Regions from separate parts of the [Enterobacter] lignolyticus SCF1 genome, predicted to be linked through region 3. Evidence: predicted binding sites of a transcription regulator. Region 3 holds the regulator's gene; each other region holds the start of a gene.
The links. Region 3 encodes CRP, which controls carbon source genes, mostly activating them, when cyclic AMP is high. Its sites were predicted from a motif close to ATGTGANNNNNNTCACAT; they were not measured.
Positions count from the first base shown of each region.

Region 1: a site for CRP is predicted at 2,486-2,503, ahead of focA (formate transporter FocA). Genes of this name have one in related genera too.
Region 2: a site for CRP is predicted at 2,228-2,245, ahead of ENTCL_RS02850 (DeoR family transcriptional regulator). Genes of this name have one in related genera too.
Region 4: a site for CRP is predicted at 2,629-2,646, ahead of ENTCL_RS06930 (YfcZ/YiiS family protein). Genes of this name have one in related genera too.

Region 1 covers NC_014618.1:3,062,906-3,067,690, forward strand. Annotated here, with positions in the region: gene serC (3-phosphoserine/phosphohydroxythreonine transaminase) at 1-109, opposite strand, end outside; gene ycaO (30S ribosomal protein S12 methylthiotransferase accessory factor YcaO) at 396-2,162, shown strand; gene focA (formate transporter FocA) at 2,562-3,419, shown strand; gene pflB (formate C-acetyltransferase) at 3,474-4,785, shown strand, end outside.
Region 2 covers NC_014618.1:582,413-587,197, reverse strand. Annotated here, with positions in the region: gene ENTCL_RS02860 (ROK family protein) at 1-144, shown strand, start outside; gene agaR (transcriptional repressor AgaR) at 188-958, opposite strand; gene ENTCL_RS02850 (DeoR family transcriptional regulator) at 1,282-2,094, opposite strand; gene kbaZ (tagatose-bisphosphate aldolase subunit KbaZ) at 2,345-3,631, shown strand; gene agaV (PTS N-acetylgalactosamine transporter subunit IIB) at 3,652-4,125, shown strand; gene agaW (PTS N-acetylgalactosamine transporter subunit IIC) at 4,137-4,785, shown strand, end outside.
Region 3 covers NC_014618.1:404,136-408,920, reverse strand. Annotated here, with positions in the region: gene ENTCL_RS01870 (hydrolase) at 1-399, shown strand, start outside; gene ENTCL_RS01865 (YheU family protein) at 396-614, shown strand; gene ENTCL_RS01860 (phosphoribulokinase) at 654-1,523, shown strand; gene ENTCL_RS01855 (OsmC family protein) at 1,591-1,995, opposite strand; gene crp (cAMP-activated global transcriptional regulator CRP) at 2,302-2,934, shown strand; gene ENTCL_RS01845 (YccS/YhfK family putative transporter) at 2,988-4,785, shown strand, end outside.
Region 4 covers NC_014618.1:1,464,059-1,468,843, reverse strand. Annotated here, with positions in the region: gene fadJ (fatty acid oxidation complex subunit alpha FadJ) at 1-773, opposite strand, end outside; gene fadI (acetyl-CoA C-acyltransferase FadI) at 773-2,083, opposite strand; gene ENTCL_RS06930 (YfcZ/YiiS family protein) at 2,240-2,524, opposite strand; gene fadL (long-chain fatty acid transporter FadL) at 2,896-4,236, shown strand; gene mlaA (phospholipid-binding lipoprotein MlaA) at 4,296-4,785, opposite strand, start outside.

The DNA of each region.
Region 1 (4,785 bases), 2.2 Mb from region 3:
TTACCGAGGTGCCTAAACCGTGCCAGTCGCACAGTTCCTGTTGCGCCAGTTTAAGAACATCTGCCGGAAGCATTGCCGGACCTGAACTGAAATTGAAAACCTGAGCCATTTCCCCTCACCACGCTAAAAGCAATATGATATGTCTGTGGATATCGGTTTTATCATTCAGTGACACGCGCCGCAATGGCTAAACGTCATCCGCGGTGAAATGTGCTCGCCATCACACAACAGAATCTGCCATCTTGACGGGTGAATACCGACATTTTCGCTATCGGCGGCTCGCGCTATCCGCCACCCCCGCAGACCTTTATTTTATTCCCCCCGGCCGGGATGATAGCGCCTGACACATAAACCCCGTATGATTGCGCGCTTTCCGTACGACAAAAGTGACTGCCATGACCCAAACCTTTATTCCCGGCAAAGACGCCGCGCTGGAAGACTCCATCGCCCGCTTCCAGCAGAAGTTGCTCGATCTGGGTTTCCATATCGAGGAAGCCTCCTGGCTGAACCCGGTGCCGAACGTGTGGTCGGTGCATATTCGCGACAAAGAGTCCGCGCTGTGCTTTACCAACGGTAAAGGCGCAACCAAAAAAGCAGCCCTGGCCTCCGCGCTTGGCGAATATTTCGAGCGCCTGTCCACTAACTACTTCTTTGCCGATTTCTGGCTGGGTGAAACCATCGCGAACGGCCCGTTCGTCCACTACCCGAACGAAAAATGGTTCCCGCTGACCGAGGATGACGAGCTGCCGGAGGGTATTCTTGATGCCCGCCTGCGCGCCTTTTACGATCCTGACGATCAGCTGACCGCAAGCCAGCTGGTGGATCTGCAGTCCGGTAACGACGATCGCGGCATCTGCGGCCTGCCGTTCACCCGTCAGTCCGATGGCAAAACGGTCTATATCCCGATGAATATCGTCGGCAACCTGTACGTTTCTAACGGCATGTCTGCGGGCAACACCCGTAATGAAGCGCGCGTGCAGGGGCTGTCCGAAGTCTTCGAACGCCACATCAAGAACCGCATCATTGCCGAAAGCATCAGCCTGCCGGAAATCCCGGCCGAGGTCATGGCGCGCTATCCGGGCGTTGTCGAATCCATCGCGATGCTGGAAGCGGAAGGGTTCCCCATTTTTGCCTACGACGGTTCGCTGGGCGGTAAATACCCGGTAATCTGCGTGGTGCTGTTTAACCCGGCCAACGGCACCTGCTTTGCTTCCTTCGGCGCCCACCCGGACTTCGGCGTCGCGCTGGAGCGCACCGTCACCGAGCTGCTGCAGGGCCGTGGACTTAAGGATCTCGACGTCTTTACGCCGCCGACCTTCGACGATGAAGAGGTCGCGGAACACGCAAACCTCGAAACGCACTTTATCGACTCCAGCGGCCTGATCTCCTGGGATATGTTCAAGAAGGATGCAGACTATCCGTTCGCTGACTGGAATTTCTCCGGCACTACCGAAGAAGAGTTCGCCACGTTGATGGCTATTTTCCAGGCGGAAGATAAAGACGTCTATATTGCCGACTACGAGCACCTTGGCGTCTACGCCTGCCGTATTCTGGTGCCGGGCATGTCCGATATTTATCCGGCGGAAGACCTGTGGCTTGCCAACAATAATATGGGCAGCCATCTGCGCGAGACGATTCTCTCTTTGCCAACCAGCGAATGGGAAAAAGAAGACTATCTGTCGCTCATTGAGCAAATGGACGACGAAGGCCTGGACGACTTCACCCGCGTACGCGAGCTGCTAGGCCTGGCGACCGGTAAAGATAACGGCTGGTATACCCTGCGCATTGGCGAACTGAAAGCCATGCTGGCGCTGGCGGGCGGCGACCTGGAGCAGGCGCTTATCTGGACCGAGTGGACCATGGAGTTTAACGCGTCTATCTTCAGCGCCGAGCGCGCCAACTACTACCGCTGCCTGCAAACCCTGCTGCTGCTGGCGCAGGAAGAAGAGCGCGAGCCGCTGCAGTACCTGAACGCCTTTGTTCGCATGTACGGCGCAGAGGCCGTTGAAGCCGCAAGCGCTGCGCTGAGCGGTGAAGCGCCGTTCTACGGCCTGCAGCCTGTCGATAGCGATCTTACCGCGTTCCCGGCGCATCAGGGGCTGCTGAAGGCTTATGAAAAGCTGCAGCGCGCTAAGGCCCGCTTCTGGGCGGACCAGGCGTAAAGACACAACAAATGTATGGCGAAAATATTCGCCTGCGCTATATTACGGGGCCACATTGCGGGCCCCGTTTTTATTTATCCGGCGCCCGACATTAATTTGTAATAATAAAGTTAATTATGCGTAAATACTATTATTAGTAGCTTATCAGTATTGTTAATTTTAATGCATATTACCCCATTTTAATTAACCGGCAGAACGGAGGGTTACGGAAAAAATTCAACTTCATTTGTAATTTTTAAAATTTATTTTTATTTTGATAATCAAAAAGTTACGCCGCAATTGTTGAAAAACCATACGATTTGCGGGCCTATAAGCCAGGCGAGATATGATCTATATCAAATTCTCTTCTATAATGCTTTGTTAGTATCTCGTCGCCGACTTAATAAAGAGAGAGTTAGTGTGAAAGCTGACAACCCTTTTGATCTTTTACTCCCTGCTGCAATGGCGAAAGTTGCCGAAGAAGCAGGTGTCTATAAAGCAACGAAACACCCGATGAAGACCTTTTATCTGGCGATTACGGCGGGTGTGTTTATCTCGATTGCCTTTGTCTTCTATATCACTGCTACCACAGGCACCGCCGCAATGCCGTTCGGCATCGCAAAGCTGATTGGCGGTATCTGCTTCTCACTGGGCCTGATTCTGTGCGTGATTTGCGGCGCAGATCTGTTCACCTCCACGGTACTTATCGTCGTCGCGAAAGCCAGCGGCCGTATCACCTGGGGTCAACTGGCGCGAAACTGGTTAAACGTCTATGTTGGTAACCTGATTGGCGCGCTGCTCTTTGTTCTGCTGATGTGGCTATCCGGCGAGTACATGGCCGCGAACGGCGGCTGGGGACTCAACGTTCTGCAAACCGCCGACCACAAAATGCATCATACTTTTATTGAGGCTGTGAGCCTCGGTATTCTGGCAAACCTGATGGTCTGTCTGGCGGTGTGGATGAGCTACTCCGGCCGCAGCCTGATGGATAAAGCGATGATTATGGTTCTCCCGGTAGCGATGTTCGTCGCCAGCGGTTTTGAGCACAGTATCGCTAACATGTTTATGATCCCGATGGGTATCGTAATCCGTAACTTTGCCAGCCCGGAGTTCTGGACCGCCGTTGGTTCGAATCCGGACAGTTTTTCACACCTGACTGTGATGAACTTCATCACCGATAACCTGATTCCGGTCACTATCGGGAACATTATCGGTGGGGGTCTGTTAGTCGGGTTGACATACTGGGTCATTTACCTGCGTGGCGGCGATCGTCATTAATGATGGTTGCTTCAGGCAGTAAATAAAAAATCCACTTAAGAAGGTAGGTGTTACATGTCCGAACTTAATGAAAAGTTAGCCACAGCCTGGGAAGGTTTTGCCAAAGGTGACTGGCAGAAAGAAGTCAACGTCCGTGACTTTATCCAGAAAAACTACACCCCATATGAAGGTGACGAGTCCTTCCTGGCTGGCGCTACCGAAGCGACTACCACCCTGTGGGACAAAGTCATGGAAGGCGTTAAACTGGAAAACCGCACTCACGCGCCAGTTGATTTTGACACCTCCGTTGCATCCACCATCACTTCTCACGACGCTGGCTACATCAGCAAAGCGCTGGAGAAAATCGTTGGTCTGCAGACCGAAGCTCCGCTGAAACGTGCGATCATCCCGTTCGGCGGCATCAAAATGGTTGAAGGTTCCTGCAAAGCGTACAACCGCGAGCTGGACCCGGCACTGAAAAAAATCTTCACCGAATACCGTAAAACCCACAACCAGGGCGTATTCGACGTTTACACCAAAGACATCCTGAACTGCCGTAAATCCGGCGTTCTGACCGGTCTGCCGGATGCTTACGGCCGTGGCCGTATCATCGGTGACTACCGTCGCGTTGCGCTGTACGGTATCGACTTCCTGCTGAAAGACAAGTACGCACAGTTCGTTTCCCTGCAGTCTGACCTGGAAAACGGCGTAAACCTGGAAGCGACCATCCGTCTGCGTGAAGAAATCGCTGAACAGCACCGCGCGCTGGGTCAGATCAAAGAAATGGCGGCTAAATACGGCTGCGATATCTCTGGTCCGGCTACCAACGCTCAGGAAGCTATCCAGTGGACCTACTTCGGCTACCTGGCCGCTGTTAAGTCTCAGAACGGCGCTGCAATGTCCTTCGGTCGCGTATCCACCTTCCTGGATGCCTACATCGAACGTGACCTGAAAGCAGGCAAAATCACCGAACAAGACGCTCAGGAAATGATTGACCACCTGGTCATGAAACTGCGTATGGTTCGCTTCCTGCGTACCCCTGAGTACGATGAGCTGTTCTCCGGCGACCCGATCTGGGCAACCGAATCTATCGGCGGTATGGGCGTTGACGGCCGTACTCTGGTAACCAAAAACAGCTTCCGCTTCCTGAACACCCTGTACACCATGGGGCCGTCTCCGGAGCCGAACATCACCGTTCTGTGGTCTGAAAAACTGCCGCTGAACTTCAAGAAATTCGCCGCTAAAGTGTCCATCGACACCTCTTCTCTGCAGTATGAGAACGATGACCTGATGCGCCCGGACTTCAACAACGACGACTACGCTATCGCTTGCTGCGTAAGCCCGATGATCGTTGGTAAGCAAATGCAGTTCTTCGGCGCTCGCGCTA
Region 2 (4,785 bases), 180 kb from region 3:
TACAGCCTGCTGCCGCAGGCGATGACGCGTTATCTGTTCCCGGGGCTGGAGCCGGCGAAGATCCTGCCGGCCGTCCACGGCGCCACCAGCGGCGTGCGCGGCGCCGCCCTGCTGCAGGCGGAACCGTACGCGCTGCAAAGCTAAACGACCAGGGGAAGCCGGTGCTTCCCCTCTCTTTTAACGCGCGCTACTCATCGGCCAGCACAACCTCAACGCCCATTTTCTCCAGCGCCTGGCGGTAGTGTCCGGGGATACCGCTATCGGTGATCACCCGATGGATCTCCCCGACTTCGCGGATCATACAAAAGCTTTTGCGGCCAAACTTGCTGGAATCCGCCACCACGGTGACTTCCTGCGCCACCTGGCACATCACCCGGTTAATGTGCGCTTCGCCCGGATGCGACGTGGTGATCCCGGCATCGAGACAGAAACCGTCGACCCCCAGGAACAGCTTATCGAACCGGTACTGGCGCAGCTGATGCTCTGCCGACGGGCCGTACAGCGAAAAGACGCTCTGGCGCACGTTGCCCCCCAGCAGCATCACGTCCACACGCTCAAAATTGGCCAGCTCCCAGGCGATGTTCAGGGCGTTGGTCATCACCACTAAATCGCGGCGGTGTTTGAGAAAAGCGGGGATCAGCGTGGTGGTGGAACCGGAATCGAGGATCAGCGTGTCGCCGTCTTTGACGAAACTCGCCGCTTTTTCAGCAATTTGCGATTTGACGTCGCGGTTAAGCCTGTCCTTATCCTGCAGCGGACGATCGAAGGCGAAATGGTGGTTCAGCACCGCGCCGCCGTAGGATCGCAGCGCGCAGCCGCGCTGTTCGAGATAGCGCAAATCGTTGCGGATCGTCACGCACGAGACGCCAAAGTGGACGCTGAGCGGTTCGACCCGCACGCTGCCCTGATCGCACAGCAGATCGATAATCTGCTCGCGACGTTTTACGCTATCTAACATTGCTTAAGCTCCATCAGGTTTGCAAACGACTTTTATTTTTTTGGCGTTAACACGCTTTCATTGTCTTTCGAATATATTACATCAGAAGCCAAAAGGTGAATTTGTGAGCACCGTTGCAGCGCCTCTTTTCCGACTGAAATCGTCGCTATTGTTTCGTTTTGTGCCAATCGAAAGGACAAAACGCTAACAGTGAAAGCACGACGGCCGCCGACCGCCGCGCCGATTCAGGCCTGACGCAGGAAAAGCGAAAGCCGCAGATAAAAAAACCCGCGCTGAGCGGGTTTTTCACAGGCGTTGAAGGCCATCACATTTTTACCGTTTGTTCACTGCTGTTTTACCAACACCACCTCAACGCCAAGCTTACGCAGCCCTTCCAGGCTCTCATCAGGAATTCCCTCATCGACGATGATCGTGTGAATGCGCGGCGTATCGATAATCTTGTGCAGGCTGGAGCGGTTAAATTTACTGGAGTCCGTCACCACAATAATCCGTTCCGCCACTTCGCACATTTTGCGGTTCAGACGGGCCTCATCCTCATTGTGCGTGCTGACGCCGCGCTCAAGATCGATGGCATCCACGCCGAGAAACAGCATGTCGAAATGGTAGTTTTGCAGCGACTGCTCGGCCTGGTCGCCGTAAAACGACTGCGACTGGCGACGCAGGTGCCCGCCGGTCATCAGCAGCTCAACGCCTTCGGCCTCCAGCAGCGCATTAGCGACGTTCATACCGTTGGTCATGGCGATCACGTCGTTGTGCTGGCGCATCAGGCGCGCAATCTCAAAGGTGGTGGTCCCGGAGTCGAGAATCACCCGGTGTCCCGGCAAAATCATCTCGGCCGCCACCCGGGCAATACTGCGCTTGAGCGCAATATTGAGCGAGCTTTTATCTTCTACCGACGGCTCCGTCGACGGCGTATGGCTGTCGCAGATCAGCGCGCCGCCGTAGGCGCGTACCGCAATTCCCTGCTTCTCCAGAAACGCCAGGTCATTACGGATAGTGACCGTGGAAACGCAAAACGTCGTTGCCAGGTCATTTACCTGCACGCTGCCCTGCTGGCGCAACCGCTGAATAATCTGCTCCCGCCTTTCGCTGGTGCCTGGAATGCGTTTATCGACGGAGGCCTCTGCGCTTTTCATAAGCTAATCCTTACCAAAAATCTTTCGTTTCATTTCGTTTTACCTATTAACGCCTTTCCTTTACCAGAAAGCAAGCCTGCGATGCGCAGCGGCATGCGTTTTCAGCAGGCTGAATGCTTTCATTATGTTTCTTTTGTGAAACAAATCTCACTTCTAAATGCTTTCATTTTATTTTTAGTACATCCTGATGCAGTATTATTCGAAACAAAACGAAAGATAATAATCAAATTCGTCGACTGCGGAGAGGAAAGTGAAACATTTGACAGAAATGGTTGAGCATCATAAACAAGGCGTTGAAAACGGGATTTATGCCGTCTGCTCCGCGCATCCCCGCGTGCTCGAAGCGGCGATCCGCTTTGCCCGCGACCACGGCACGCCGCTGCTGATCGAAGCCACCTCCAACCAGGTGGATCAGTTCGGCGGCTATACCGGTATGACGCCGGTTGATTTTCGCCGTTTCGTACTGTCGCTGGCGGCAGAACTGGAGTACCCCGAAGCGCAGCTTATTCTGGGCGGCGACCATTTAGGCCCGAACCGCTGGCAGCAGTCCCCGGCCGCCGAGGCCATGGGGCATGCGGAAGATCTGATTAAAAGCTACGTCGCCGCCGGGTTTAAGAAAATCCACCTCGACTGCAGCATGTCCTGCGCCGACGACCCTACGCCGCTGACCGACGATATCGTGGCCGAGCGCGCCGCGCGGCTGGCGAAAATTGCGGAAGCCACCTGCCAGCAAACCTTCGGCGTCTGCGATCTGGTGTACGTTATCGGCACCGAAGTACCGGTTCCGGGCGGCGCTCACGAAACCCTCAATACCCTGGAAGTCACCACGCCGCAGGCCGCGCAGGCAACGCTACGCGCACACTTCAGCGCCTTTGAGAAACAGGGACTTAGCGCAATATGGCCGCGGATTATCGGGCTGGTGGTTCAGCCAGGCGTTGAATTCGACCATACCCACGTCATTGATTACGTGCCGGAAAAAGCGGTTGCGCTCAGCAAAATGGTGGAAGACTTCGACACCTTAATCTACGAAGCGCACTCCACGGATTACCAGACGCCGCAGGCGCTGAAGCGCCTGGTTCGCGATCACTTCGCCATTTTGAAAGTCGGCCCGGCGTTAACCTTTGCGCTCCGTGAAGCGCTGTTTGCGCTGGCAAGCATAGAGGAAGAGCTGGTACCCGCCCGCGCCTGCTCCGGGCTGCGCACGGTGCTGGAAAACGTCATGCTGGATAAGCCGGGCTACTGGCAAAGCCATTACCACGGCGACAGCCACGCCCGCCGCCTGGCGCGGGGCTACAGCTACTCTGACCGCGTGCGCTACTACTGGCCGGACAAAGAGATCGACGACGCCTTAGCGCACCTGGTGCGCAACCTCGCGGATGAGGAGCTGCCGCTGCCGCTTATCAGCCAGTATCTGCCGCTTCAGTACACCCGCGTGCGCGAAGGCGATATCGCCGCCACGCCGCATGCCTTAATTATCGACCATATTCAGGACGTTATACGCCAGTATCACACCGCCTGTCAGGGTAACAACGAATAATAAAAGCGAAGGATTACGTTATGCCAAATATTGTCTTAAGCCGTATTGATGAGCGTTTGATTCACGGTCAGGTTGGCGTTCAGTGGGTAGGATTTGCCGGCGCGAACCTGGTGCTGGTCGCCAACGATGAAGTTGCCGAGGATCCGGTGCAGCAAAACCTGATGGAAATGGTGCTGGCGGAAGGTATCGCCGTTCGCTTCTGGTCGCTGCAAAAGGTGATCGACAACATCCACCGCGCGGCCGACCGCCAAAAAATTCTGCTGGTGTGCAGAACGCCAGCGGATTTCCTGAAGCTGGTTGAGGGCGGCGTCCCCGTCACCCGGATCAACGTCGGCAACATGCACTACGCCGACGGTAAGCAGCAAATCGCCAAAACGGTGTCCGTTGACGCCCACGACATTGCGGCATTCAACGGGCTGAAAAGCGCGGGCGTCGCCTGCTTTGTTCAGGGCGTACCGACTGAGCCCGCGCAGGATCTGTTTAAACTACTCTGAAGGAGATCGCGATGGAAATCAGTTTGTTACAGGCAGCCGCACTGGGCATTCTCGCCTTTATCGCGGGCCTGGATATGTTTAACGGCCTGACGCACATGCACCGCCCGGTGGTGCTTGGGCCGCTGGTCGGGTTGATTCTGGGCGACCTGCACACCGGTATTCTTACCGGGGGGACCCTGGAGCTGGTCTGGATGGGCCTGGCGCCACTGGCCGGGGCGCAGCCGCCTAACGTGATTATCGGCACCATCGTCGGGACGGCGTTTGCTATCACCACGGGCGTCAAACCCGATGTCGCGGTCGGCGTTGCGGTACCGTTCGCCGTCGCCGTGCAGATGGGCATTACCTTCCTGTTCTCCGTCATGTCCGGCGTGATGTCGCGCTGCGACCGCATGGCGGCTAACGCCGACGCCAACGGGATTGAGCGGGTCAACTACCTCGCGCTGCTGGCGCTGGGCACGTTCTATTTTCTCTGCGCGTTTCTGCCAATCTACTTCGGCGCGGAACACGCCAAAACCGCCATCGACGTGCTGCCTGCGCGCCTGATTGACGGCCTCGGCGTCGCGGGCGGCATCATGCCGGCTATCGGCTTTGCCGTACTGCTGAAAATCATGATGAAAAACGTGTACATCCCTTATTTCATTATCGGCTTTGTGGCAGCGG
Region 3 (4,785 bases):
AAAGCGAACGCCTCGCGCAAGCTCAAAGCGTATCCCGGCACGCTGCCCGTCGATCTTAAACAGCTCAAGAGCGTGCGCCGCATCCGCGACTTCGACGATCTGATCACCGCGAAAATCCACGGCTTTGCCGATGCGATAGACTACTATCGCCAGTGCAGCGCAATGCCGGTGCTGAGCCAGATAACCCATCCGACGCTGATTATCCACGCGAAGGACGATCCGTTTATGGATCATCACTCCATTCCCGCTCAGGAAGAATTGCCAGCGAATATTCAGTATCAGCTGACGGAGCATGGCGGTCACGTAGGCTTTGTCGGCGGCACCCCGCGGCGCCCGCAGATGTGGCTGGAACAACGCATTCCGGACTGGCTGACGCGCTGGTTAGGAGCCGCGCCATGATCATTCCCTGGCAGGAACTCGATCCGCAGACGCTGGATAATCTGATTGAAAGCTTTGTCTTGCGTGAAGGCACCGATTATGGTGAACATGAACGAACGCTTGAAGACAAGGTCGCCGACGTCAAACAACAGCTACAACGCGGGGAAGCCGTACTGGTGTGGTCAGAACTGCACGAGACGGTCAATATTATGCCCCGCACCCAGTTTCGCGGCTGACTATACTAAAACAATTGCTTATTCAGGGAGTTGTTCGACATGTCAGCCAAACATCCGGTGATCGCCGTAACCGGCTCCAGCGGCGCAGGAACCACCACAACCAGCCTCGCCTTTCGTAAAATCTTTGCCCAACTGAACCTCCGCGCGGCGGAAGTGGAAGGCGACAGCTTTCACCGCTACACCCGTCCGGAGATGGACATGGCCATCCGTAAGGCGCGCGATTTAGGCCGTCATATCAGCTACTTCGGTCCGGATGCTAATGATTTTGGCCTGCTGGAGCAGACCTTTACCACCTACGGGCAAACGGGGAGCGGCCAGTCGCGCAAATACCTGCACACCTACGATGAAGCGGTACCCTGGGACCAGGTGCCGGGAACCTTTACCCCCTGGCAACCGCTGCCGGAGCCTACCGACGTGCTGTTCTACGAAGGGCTGCACGGCGGCGTCGTGACGCCGCAGCACGATGTGGCGCGCCATGTGGACCTGCTGGTCGGCGTGGTGCCCATCGTCAACCTGGAGTGGATCCAAAAGCTCATTCGCGATACCAGCGAGCGCGGCCACTCCCGCGAAGCGGTGATGGATTCGGTAGTGCGCTCAATGGAAGACTACATCAACTTTATCACGCCGCAGTTTTCGCGCACCCATATCAACTTCCAGCGCGTGCCGACGGTCGATACCTCGAACCCGTTCGCCGCCAAAGGCATCCCCTCGCTGGATGAGAGCTTCGTGGTGATTCATTTCCGCAATCTGGAAGACATTGACTTCCCATGGCTGCTGGCCATGCTGCAGGGCTCATTCATTTCACATATGAATACGCTGGTGGTGCCGGGCGGCAAGATGGGGCTGGCAATGGAGCTTATCATGACGCCGCTGGTGCAGCGGCTGATGGAAGGGAAGCGGATCGCCTGATCATAGTCCCTCTCCCGGTCAGGAGAGGGTCAGGATGAGGGCATCAACGCGCACGATGCCCCCTCCATTACGCCTCAATCACTTCGTATGAATGCGTGATATTCACCGCTTTCTCCAGCATTAACGCCACCGAGCAGTATTTTTCCGCCGAAAGATCCACCGCGCGCGATACGGCCGCATCCTTAAGCGCTTTGCCTGTCACGATGAAGTGCAGGTTGATGTGGGTAAACAGGCGCGGCGCCTCTTCGCGGCGCTCGGAAGTCAGCTTCACTTCGCAGTCGGTCACGTCGTTGCGCCCTTTTTGCAGAATCGACACCACGTCAATAGCGCTACAGCCGCCTGCCGCCATCAGCACGACTTCCATCGGGCTTGGCGCTTTATCACCGGAGTTGCCATCCATCAGGATCTGGTGGCCGGAAGCTGACTCACCCAGAAAGGTTAAACCTTCGACCCACTTCACTCGCGCTTGCATATTCGTTAACTCCTGGTTGCATTTTTTCTGACAGATTACGCGTACATAACATTTCTCGCAACGGAAGGCGACCTGCGTCATGCTGAAGCGAGACACCAGGAGACATGCGGCGAAAGCTATGCTAAAACAGTCGGGATGCTACAGTAATACATTGAAGTACTGCATGTATGCAGAGGACATCTCAATTACAGGCTGCATCAAAATCCGACAGCCGACTTCCCAGGTACAGGGAAGGATACGATTGCAAAGCCAGTGGCAATCTCATTGCTGCCGCTGGAGAAAGCTTATAACAGAGGATAACCGCGCATGGTGCTTGGCAAACCGCAAACAGACCCGACTCTTGAATGGTTCTTGTCTCATTGCCACATTCATAAGTACCCATCGAAGAGCACGCTGATTCACCAGGGTGAAAAAGCAGAAACGCTGTATTACATCGTGAAAGGCTCCGTTGCAGTACTCATCAAGGATGAAGAAGGGAAAGAGATGATCCTCTCTTACCTGAACCAGGGCGATTTCATCGGTGAATTAGGCCTGTTTGAAGAAGGTCAAGAGCGTAGTGCCTGGGTACGTGCTAAAACTGCATGTGAAGTGGCTGAAATTTCATACAAAAAATTCCGTCAGCTGATCCAGGTTAACCCGGATATTCTGATGCGCCTCTCTTCTCAGATGGCTCGTCGCCTGCAGGTGACCTCTGAAAAAGTCGGCAACCTCGCCTTCCTGGACGTTACGGGTCGTATCGCGCAAACCCTGCTGAACCTGGCGAAACAGCCGGACGCCATGACGCACCCGGACGGTATGCAGATCAAAATCACCCGTCAGGAAATTGGTCAAATCGTGGGCTGTTCTCGCGAAACGGTAGGCCGTATCCTGAAAATGCTCGAAGATCAGAACCTGATCTCCGCCCACGGTAAAACCATCGTGGTTTACGGTACCCGCTAAGTCCACCACACGGCGTATTGCCCCCGCAACACGCCGTTTTTGTCTTTATACTCATGTGGCGCCGACTGATTTATCACCCCGAAGTTAACTACGCATTGCGGCAGACGCTGGTGCTCTGCCTGCCGGTTGCCGTCGGCCTGTTCCTGGGCTACCTGAACTACGGTCTGCTGTTTTCCCTGGTCCCCGCCTGCTGCAACGTCGCCGGCCTCGACACGCCCCATAAGCGCTTTTTCAAGCGCCTGATTATCGGCGGCTCGCTGTTTGCCGGCTGCAGCCTGGCGGTACAGCTGCTGCTGGCGCAGGACGTTCCTTTGCCGCTGATCCTCACCGGGCTTGCCATGACGCTCGGCGTCACCGCCGAGCTCAGCAGCCTGCACGCGCGCCTGCTCCCGGCCTCGCTCATCGCCGCCATCTTTACGCTCAGCCTTGCGGGCAATATGCCGGTGTGGGAGCCGCTGTTGATCTACGCCTGCGGCACCCTCTGGTACGGCGTATTTAACTGGTTCTGGTTCACCCTGTGGCGCGAGCAGCCGCTAAGAGAATCCCTCAGCCTGCTCTACCGCCAGCTTGCCGACTACTGCGAAGCCAAATACAGCCTGCTGACCCAGCATACCGACCCGTCGACCGCGCTGCCGCCGCTGCTGAACCGCCAGCAAAAGGCGGTTGACCTGATCACCCAGTGCTACCAGCAGCTGCACATGCTCGCGGCCAATAAGAACAGCGAATATAAGCGCCTGCTGCGCGCTTTTCAGATGGCGATGGATCTGCAGGAGCATATCTCCGTCAGCCTGCACCTGCCGGAAGAGGTGCAGAAGCTGGTCGAACGCAGCCACGCCGAAGCGGTGATCCGCTGGAACGCGCAGACGGTCGCCGCGCGCCTGCGGGTAATGGCTGACGATATCCTCTACCACCGCTTCCCGCAGCGCTTTTCAATGGACAAACAAATAGGCGCGCTGGAAAAAATCGCCCGCCAGCATCCGGATAACCCGGTCGGGCAGTTCTGCGCCTGGCACTTCAGCCGGATCGCGCGCGTTTTGCGCCTCCAGCGGCCGCTGTACCCGCGCAATCTTATGGCGGATAAAGAGCGTCGCCTGCCGCTGATCCCTGCGCTCAGAAGCTATCTGTCGCTTAAATCACCGGCCTTTCGCAACGCCGCGCGCATCAGCGTGATGCTGAGCGTCGCCAGCCTGATGGGGGTGGCGCTGCATCTGCCGAAGCCGTACTGGATAATGATGACGGTGCTGTTTGTGACGCAAAACGGCTATAGCGCGACCCGGGTCAGAATCTTTCACCGGGCGGCGGGAACGCTGGTCGGACTGGTTATCGCCGCCGGGGCTCTGCATTTCCACGTGCCGGAAGGCTACACTCTGGCGGCGATGCTGCTCATTACGCTCATCAGCTACCTGACGATTCGGAAAAACTACGGTTGGGCGATGGTCGGTTTTACCGTCACGGCGGTGTACACGCTGCAGCTGCTGACCCTCAACGGCGAGCAGTTTATCGTCGCCCGCTTTATCGATACGGTAATAGGCTGTCTGATAGCGCTTGGCGGGATGGTCTGGCTCTGGCCGCAGTGGCAGAGCGGCCTGCTGCGCAAAAACGCCCACGACGCGCTGGAGGCCGACCAGGACGCGATGCGTCTGATCCTGAGCGATGACCCGCAGGCGCCGACGCTCGCCTACCAGCGTATGCGGGTCAATCAGGCTCACAACGCGCTGTTTAACTCGCTCAACCAGGCCATGCAGGAGCCCGGCTTCAATTCGCACTATCTGGCGGATATGAAGCTGTGGGTGACCCACAGCCAGTTTATCGTCGAACATATCAACGCCATGACCACGCTGGCGCGCGAGC
Region 4 (4,785 bases), 1.1 Mb from region 3:
AATCCGGTTTCAATAACCTGCAGGATTTTCCCCGTTGCCGGGTAGTTGCCCTGCGTTTTTTGCTCCGTCTTTTTACCGACCAGGCTAAACAGCACATTGCGCGCCAGCGGGCCGGCGAGAAGGCGCTCGCGCACCGGCAGCCGACGGCTGGCCGGGCGTTCCTTTTTTGCCATCTCTACGGCGGCGTCCAGCAAAATACTGTGCGGAACCACCTCGTCCACCAGCCCGGCCCTCAGCGCCTGGCGGGCGCGAAGCTGCTTACCGGTCAGGATCATCTCCAGCGCCGTACTGACCCCGACCAGACGCGGCAGACGCTGCGTACCGCCGGAACCCGGCAGCAGGCCAAGCTGAACCTCCGGCAGGCCGAGCACCGTTTTCGCATCGTCGGTACAAATGCGCCCATGGCAGGCCAGCGCCAGCTCAAGACCGCCGCCAAGGCAGGCGCCGTGAATAGCGGCAATGACCGGCACCGACAGCGCATGGATTTCCGCCATGATCTGCTGGCCCTGCCGCGCCAGCGCTTCGGCCTCCTGCGCCGTGCGGCAGCCGCCGATCATGTTGATATCCGCACCGGCGATAAAGTTATCCGGCTTCGCCGAGATAAGCACCACGCCGCGCAGCGATCGGTTGTCGCGAACCTGCTTCAGGATGGCCCTCACCTGCGCGCCAAACTCCGCTTTGAGGGTATTCATCTTTTCGCCCGGCACATCGATGGCGATCACCGCAACGTTGTCAGGCCGTTCCGTGAGCGTAAACGCAGACATCATCTCCATTATTCAGCCTCCAGGACCATGGCAGCGCCAAGCCCGCCCGCCGCGCAGGCGGTGACCAGACCAAAACCGCCGCCGCGGCGACGCAGCTCGTTTAACGTTTGTGTGATCATCCGCGCGCCGGTCGCGGCAAACGGATGGCCGTAGGCGATGGAGCCCCCCAGCACGTTGAACTTGCTCTCATCCACCTCGCCGGTTGCCTGCGAACGCCCCAAAACCTCGCGGGCGAAGCGATCGCTTGCCAGCAGCTTCAGGTTTGCCAGCGTCTGCGCCGCAAAGGCTTCGTGCATATCAAACAGCGTTAAATCCGCCAGGGAAATGCCCGCCCGCTCCAGCGCCAGCGGCGTTGACCACGCGGGGCCAAGCAGCATGTCCTGCCAGACGTCAATGGCGGTAAAGGCGTAGCTGCGCAGATAGCCAAGCGGCGTAAGGCCCAGCTCTTTGGCGCGGGATTCGGTCATCAGGATCACGGCGGCGGCGCCGTCCGTTAGCGGCGTACTGTTGGCCGCCGTCACGCTGCCATGCTGGCGATCGAACGCCGGACGCAGCCTGGCGTAGTCGGCAAGCGTCGAGGCGCCGCGAATATTGTTATCCTGCCCGAAAGGCTCGCGAAACGGCGCGGCATACGCAGTCATCACCTCGTCGGTAAGCTTACCTTCCGCCCAGGCCTGCGCCGCAAGCTGGTGTGAACGGTGCGCCAGCGCGTCCTGCTGTTCACGGCTGATGCCCCAGCTCTTTGCCATCTGTTCGGCAGTATCGCCCATACGTAAACCGGTAGAATACTCCGCCACCGCGGGCGGTACCGGCATCAGGTCGCGTAAGCGCAGGCGAGAAAAAAGCTTGAGGCGCTGCCCCAGGGTGCGGGCCTTGTTGGCATCCACCAGCATACGCGCCAGCTTCTTACTGACGCCAATCGGCAGCACCGAGGAAGAGTCGGCGCCGCCGGCAATACCGGCGCGGATATTTCCCGCCATCAGGCTTTCGGCAACGTTCGCTACCGCCTGGAAGCTGGTGGCGCAGGCGCGGCTGACGCTGTAGGCATCGGTATGAACGCTCATTCCCGTTCCCAGCACAATTTCGCGGGCGATATTGGGGGCCTCCGGCATCTGCACCACCTGGCCAAACACCAGCTGTTCGATAGCGTCAGGGGGAATTTCACTACGCGCCATCATCTCAGCAACGACCATTTTTCCGAGATCCACCGCCGGAACGCCGTGGAATGCCGTCGCCTGGCGGGCAAATGGCGTACGTAATCCGCTGACGATAGCAATGCGATCACCCTGACGGGTAATGAGCGGTGATGCCTGACTCATATCACTCCCCTGTTAAACGTAAAATAAGTGGTCTGACCTGATAACAGTCTTAACTAATTTTTTACATTTAGCCAATCGGAGAAACGAAAAAGTGGGAGCTAAAACACATGGCGGAGAAAAAGAAAACGCCCCGGAAAGGGGCGTTTCAGGCAGGCATTAACGCAGGCCGAGCTGGAAAATCAGCGTTTCAGCTTCACAGCAGAAAACAAAGTCGATATCCAGCTGTACGCCACCGTCAACCTCTTTAAAGGTCGGGGTGATTTTGCACGGCTCAGACTCGACGCCGCGAGCCTTCGCGCTCAGCGCGTCGAGGGTCGCTTCTGCGTCCGCGCGGTTAGCGAAAACGCGGCTGTAGGACGCGGTGCAATCCGTGTTGTCCATGATGGTGCCAACATCCATACAGCAGCAAACCGGGGTTTCATCAGCACTGCATTTACTCATCGTAGATTTCCTCTGTATATGCACCCAGGGTGCCAGACAAATAATGTACTTATTTTACGCCCCGGCGTGACCTGTCTCCAGTTGTTAATTCAGTGAACCGCGGTAAGTGACCAAAATCACAATTAAAAATGATCTAAAACAAAAATCACCCAAATTGGCGATTCATCCTGGCCGCATTTTTGCCAGCTGGATCGCGTTTCTAAGATCACATTTGAAAAAACTTATAAACAAACTTGCAACATTACAGCTGGTCAGACCTATACTCTCGGCACTGGTCTGATTTCTCTGATGTAACACAGACCCTACACTTCGCGCTTCTGTTACGGCATGTAACAAATTTTGAATAAAAATAACTCAATGAGGTTATGGTCATGAGCCAGAAAACCCGCTTTACAAAGTCTGCTCTCGCAGTCGCAGTGGCACTCGTTTCCACCCACGCCTGGTCAGCAGGCTTTCAATTAAACGAATTTTCTTCCTCAGGCTTAGGCCGCGCGTACTCTGGTGAAGGCGCTATCGCTGACGATGCGGGTAACGCCAGCCGTAACCCTGCGCTGATTATGATGTTCGACCGCCCGACCTTCTCCGCCGGTGCGGTTTATATCGATCCTGATGTCAATATCTCTGGCAAATCGCCGTCCGGTAAGAGCCTGGATGCGAACAACATCGCCCCGAGCGCCTGGGTTCCTAACGTACATTTTGTTGCACCTATTAACGATCAGTTTGGTTGGGGGGCGTCCATTACCTCTAACTTTGGTCTGGCGACAGAGTATGGCGATAACTATGCAGCGGGCACGATGGGCGGTAAAACCGACCTGACCACCGTTAACCTGAACCTGAGCGGCGCTTACCGTCTGAATGACAGCTGGAGCTTTGGTCTGGGTTTTGATGCGGTCTATGCCGATGCGAAAATCGAGCGCTATGCGGGTGATGCCGGCATGCTGGCCGCCGGTCAGATTATGGCCCAGGTGCCAAGCCTGCCAGCGCCAGCCCGTGCAGCCGCTGTCGCTAAAGCGCAGCAGCTGGCCGCTATCCCAGCCGATACCCAGATCGCGCGCCTGAAAGGCAGCGAGTGGGGCTATGGCTGGAACGCCGGTATCCTGTATGAGCTGGATAAGAACAACCGCTGGGGTTTAACCTACCGCTCAGAAGTTAAAATCGACTTCGACGGCAATTACAACAGCAACATGAGCGCCGCAGTTCCGGGCTTCCCGTATCCAACCGGCGGTAAGACTATCCCGGGCTCCCTGACGCTCAATCTGCCAGAAATGTGGGAAATATCTGGTTACAACCGCGTTGCACCGCAGTGGGCGGTTCACTACAGCATGGCTTACACCAGCTGGAGCCAGTTCCAGGAGCTGAAAGCTACCGGCTCGAACGGCCAGACGCTGTTCTATAAGGATGAGAGCTTCAAAGATTCGATGCGTATCGCGCTGGGTACCACCTACTACTACGACGATAACTGGACCTTCCGTACCGGTATCGCCTTCGATGATAGCCCGGTTCCTGCTCAGACCCGCTCTATTTCCATCCCGGATCAGGACCGTTTCTGGCTGAGCGCGGGCGCCACTTATGCGTTCAACAAAGATGCTTCTGTTGACGTCGGCGCTTCCTATATGCACGGCCAGAACGTGACCATCAAAGAAGGTCCGTACGAGTTCCGTTCTGAAGGTAAAGCCTGGCTGTTCGGCACCAACTTTAACTACCGCTTCTGATAGCACAGGCGCATTAAAAAAGGTGAGCATTGCTCACCTTTTTCTTTTCTCACGCCGGGTTACTGCGAGTCGATATCTTTCAGATCGCCCTCAATTGCTTTCGCATTCGGGTTTTCTTCCGGCTTCAGCTTGCCGCCGTTGGCGATGAAGTCATGCTGCTGGAAGTAGGCTTCTCGCACCATGATGTACGGATCGGCAGACTGACGCAGCAGGCCATCGGAATCCAGCAGCTGCGCCCGGGTTTCGATACCTTCAACGGCCCATTTGCCGATCGACATCGGCCATGTCAGCCACGACAGTACCGGGTAAAGGGTATCCGCGGCATCACCGCCTTCATCACGCAGCGTAAAGCTGCCGTAGAACGGCAACTGCAGATACGGACCATAGCCTACGCCGTAACGACCTAGCGTACTGCCAAAACGGTGCGGCTGGACGCGCTGCAGCTTCTGATTCGCCATTCCCGCGACATCAATAAAGCCGCCCATCCCCAGAAGGGTGTTCAGGAAGAAACGGGTAAAGTGCACCATCCCCTGATACGGATCGCCCTGC